2 regions of the Glutamicibacter sp. NPDC087583 genome follow, and region 1 is predicted to be linked to the other one. Evidence: riboswitches for the same ligand, from Rfam matches in the RefSeq annotation. Region 1 holds a riboswitch; the other holds the start of a gene.
What was found. Region 1 has a riboswitch for glycine ahead of gcvP (aminomethyl-transferring glycine dehydrogenase). Riboswitches for the same ligand answer to the same signal wherever they lie in the genome.

Region 2: another riboswitch for glycine. It lies ahead of cycA (D-serine/D-alanine/glycine transporter); the one in region 1 lies ahead of gcvP (aminomethyl-transferring glycine dehydrogenase).

Annotation. Positions count from the first base shown of each region.
Region 1 covers NZ_JBIUWY010000001.1:35,990-38,191, reverse strand. Annotated here, with positions in the region: gene gcvP (aminomethyl-transferring glycine dehydrogenase) at 1-1,044, opposite strand, end outside; glycine riboswitch at 1,209-1,306, opposite strand; gene ACIOU9_RS00185 (SGNH/GDSL hydrolase family protein) at 1,409-2,197, opposite strand.
Region 2 covers NZ_JBIUWY010000003.1:197,914-200,115, reverse strand. Annotated here, with positions in the region: gene ACIOU9_RS10090 (cation-translocating P-type ATPase) at 1-173, shown strand, start outside; glycine riboswitch at 496-607, shown strand; gene cycA (D-serine/D-alanine/glycine transporter) at 821-2,202, shown strand, end outside.

The DNA of each region.
Region 1 (2,202 bases):
GTACATCGAAGCGCAGATGGCCAGCAGGGCCTGTGCGGTGCAGATGTTGGAGGTGGCCTTTTCGCGGCGGATGTGCTGCTCGCGGGTCTGCAGGGCCAAGCGGTAGGCAGGGACTCCGGCGTCATCGGCCGAAACGCCTACCAGGCGTCCTGGCATGGAACGGGTCAGGCCATCGGCCACGGCCATGTAGGCAGCGTGCGGTCCGCCGAAGAACAGCGGCACGCCGAATCGCTGGGTGTTGCCCACGGCGATATCGGCACCCTGCTCGCCCGGAGGGGTGATCATGGTCAGGGCCAGCAGGTCGGCGATCACGGTAACCATGGCGCCGGTTTCCTTGGCGGCGGCGATGATCGAAGCGTGGTCCGCGATCGAGCCGTCGTTGCCAGGCTGCTGCAGGACAATGCCGGAGATCTCGCCCTCTGGCAAGCCTGCGGCAAGGTCGGCAATCTCGACTTCGAAGCCCAGTGCGTCAGCGCGGCCCTGCACGACCTTGAGGGTCTGCGGGAAGATGTTGGAGTCCAGCACGGTCTTGCCCTTGGACTTCTTCTTGTTGGCGCGGCGCATCATCAGCACGGCTTCGGCGGCGGCGGAGGATTCGTCCAGCAGCGACGCGTTGGCGATGGGCAGGCCGGTCAGGTCCATGACCATGGTCTGGAAGTTCAGCAGGGCTTCGAGGCGGCCCTGGGAGATTTCCGGCTGGTACGGGGTGTAAGCGGTGTACCAGGCTGGGTTTTCCACGATGTTGCGGCGGATCACGGCTGGGGTGATGGTGTCGTAGAAGCCCTGGCCGATCATCTGGGTCTTCATGACGTTCTTCGAGGCAAGCGCACGCAGGTGGGCTAGGGCTTCGGTTTCGCTCAGAGCATCAGGGATATCCAGTGCGGAGTCCTGGCGGATGTCTGCCGGAACGGCGGTGTCGATCAGTTCTTCCAGGCTGTCGTAGCCCAGGGTCTGAAGCATGGTGGTGACGTCGGAAGGACGTGGGCCGATATGGCGTGAAACGAATTCAGTATTCGCTCGTGCCGAAGTCTGCGTGATGGTCATGGTGCTGGTATCTCCATGGGATCTGTCTTGGCGCATGCCAAAGGAAGGTCTTTTTACCTCCCCATCCCTGTTGCATAACCTGAGAGTTTTACGCATCCAGCAAACCAAGCCGGGCACTTGCACCTTCGGTGAACCGGAACGGGCCGGTTTCTTTCCAGAGTTGCCTCATGATGGCGGTACGGGTGCCTGAGAGTTTCCTGGGGAGGAATTGCTCCTACGGCGCCCGTCCATGGTGTGAACGGGACTCTCCCGCCATCCGTCTATGGCGCGCGCTGCCGGCCGGAGACCTGCAGCACACCACCATGTTACCTGCCCCGCCCCCAAGGTCAAACAGGAGCGGGGTCCGGAAAAGTCATAAATGCGTTCAGTTGGCGTCGGCAGTTAAACGGATGTAATCAGGATATTTCGCTGACAAGGAATCACCCGACGAGGTGCCGGTGATCCGGCGCTTGACCCACGGAGCCAAATGCTCTCTGGCCCAGCCCAATTCCTGCTTCAGCTTTTCGCCGCGCGAGTTCACGGCCAGTTCCGGCAGGGACGGCTGCTGGATCCTGGAGGACCAGTTTCCCTCGGTGATCCGATGGGTGCCGAGCACGTCAAGGACCTTCGAGGCCATCAGCGTGTGGCCCAGCTCGTTCATGTGCAGCCGATCCACCGCCCAGTAGCGCAGATCGGAGAATTCGCGCCACCGCCAGTAATCGGCGATCACCGCGCCGTACTCGTCCGCGATTTCGCGAACCTTCTCGTTGTAAATGGCCGTGCGCGGACGGGTCTTGGAGAACAACGGTGACTCCACGGTGTCGAAACCGGTGAACAGCACGACCGCGCTTCCGGCTTCGGCAAAGCGGCGCACCATGCCTTCATAGCCGCGCATCAGCGCATCCAGGTCCGCCTTCGGGCGCAGGATGTCATTGCCACCGGCATAGATGGTGACCAGATCCGGGGCCAGTGCGAGCGCCTGGTCCAGCTGCTGGTTGATCACCTGCCCGATCTTCTTGCCGCGCACCGCCAGGTTGGCGTATTCCCATTCGCCTTCGGCGCAGAGCACTTCCGAAACCCGGTCCGCCCAGCCGCGGACCTGGTTGGGCCGGGTCGGATCCACATCGCCAACGCCTTCGGTGAACGAGTCACCTAGTGCCACAAACTTCTTCACTTCGC
Region 2 (2,202 bases), on a different contig from region 1:
GGACCCTGTCCACCATCAAGATGAACCTGTTCTGGGCCTTCGCCTACAACACTGCCGGCATTCCGATTGCGGCCCTGGGTTTGCTGAACCCGATGATCGCCGGAGCGGCCATGGCAGCCAGCTCGGTGCTGGTGGTACTGAACTCGTTGCGACTGCGACGGTTCGGGAAGTAGGCCTCCGGGCTTCCACAGCGGGGCATCGGTTGATCCGATGCCCCGCTTAGCCGTATCCATGCCCCTTGCTTCCCGAATCATTACGAAGCAGAAAATCCCCCATTTCGCCCGCCACTTTCCCCGATTGGCGTGTCCAAGCGGTTATCCGGGGCCTGGAGTGTGAAATTGCGACTTGCACCACGTTCGTTTTTCTGCGCATACTGTGATGGCAATCACCACATATGCCGTTGATGCGTGCGGGAGAGATCCGTCCACACCATGGGCGGGCGCCGTAGGAGCAATTTCCTCCCCGGGAAACTCTCAGGCACCCGTACCGCCACGAAGAGGCAAATCTGGAAAGCAGCACGGTTCCGCCGCGCTCACCGAAGGAGCAATCTTCGCCCAGTAGTCGGGCCGAAGTGAAAACTCTCAGGTATACATACAGATTGGGGAGGGACCTAGAACAGTGCCGCACCGAGCGCACCGGTTTCGAGGTACTCCCCGTGGCTTAACCGGCTCCTGCTCCTTGCGCAGCTTGCCGGGCATGCCAGCTGGAATCCTCCGTACCGGATGTGTTCAACGAAGCCAGTCCCTGCGCTCCAAGCCATGAAGGCTTGGAGGCAGGACACCTTCAGGGCGTCACGCCACACTCCTGGAAGGCAACCAGCATGAGTACCACCAGTTCTGATCCCACTCTCGAGCGCGGGCTCTCCAATCGTCACATCCAGCTGATCGCCATTGGCGGCGCTATCGGCACCGGCCTGTTCATGGGCTCGGGCAAGACCATTTCGGTCGCCGGCCCGTCGGTCATCTTCGTTTACATGATCATCGGCTTCATGCTCTTCTTCGTCATGCGCGCCATGGGCGAGCTGCTGCTGAGCAACCTCGAATACAAGACCTTCGCCGACTTCGCCGGGGACCTGCTGGGCCCGTGGGCGGCGTTCTTCACCGGCTGGACCTACTGGTTCTGCTGGGTAGTCACCGGCATTGCCGACGTGGTGGCCATCGCCCACTACGTCGCCTTCTGGTGGGGCGACCTTCCGCTGTGGATCCCGGCGCTGGGCTGCATCGCACTGCTGCTGGTGCTGAACCTGGCCACCGTGAAGGCCTTCGGCGAAACCGAATTCTGGTTCGCGCTGATCAAGATCGTGGCCATCGGCGCGCTGATCGTAGTCGGCCTGGTCATGGTCATCACCGGCTTCGAGCACGACTCGGCCACCGCTTCCTTCTCCAACCTGTGGACCGAAGGCGGCATGTTCCCCACCGGCTTCATGGGCTTCGTCGCCGGCTTCCAGATTGCGGTGTTCGCGTTCGTGGGCATCGAGCTGGTCGGCACGACCGCAGCGGAAACCAAGGACCCGGAAAAGACGCTGCCCAAGGCGATCAATTCGATCCCCATCCGCATCCTGTTCTTCTACGTCGGAGCCTTGATCATCTTGATGACCGTGGAACCGTGGAACCTGTTCTCCGCCGAGCAGTCCCCGTTCGTGGGCATGTTCGCCCTGGCCGGCCTGGCCGGTGCCGCGGGCATCATCAACTTCGTGGTGCTCACCTCCGCGACCTCCAGCGCCAACTCTGGGATCTATTCGACCTCGCGCATGCTGCGCGGCCTGTCCATGGAAGGCGATGCGCCCCAGGGCTTCGCCAAGCTTTCAAGCCGCAAGGTGCCGAAGAACGCACTGATGTTCTCCTGCATGTTCCTGCTGGCAGGCGTCGCATTGCTCTACAGTGGCGACTCGGTGATGGGCGCCTTCACCCTGGTCACCACAGTCTCGGCCCTGTGCTTCATGTTCGTGTGGACCATCATCCTGCTCAGCTACCTGGTCTTCCGCGCACGCCGCCCGCACCTGCATGACGCCTCGAAGTTCAAGGTGCCCGGCGGGGTCGTCATGCCCTACGTGGTACTCGGCTTCTTCGGCTTCATCCTCTGGGCATTGACCACCCAGGTTGATACCTTCAGCGCCCTGCTGATCACCCCGGCATGGTTCCTGATCCTGGGCGCAGGCTACCTGTACATCCGCCGCACCCCCCAGCACCAGGCACTGCGCGC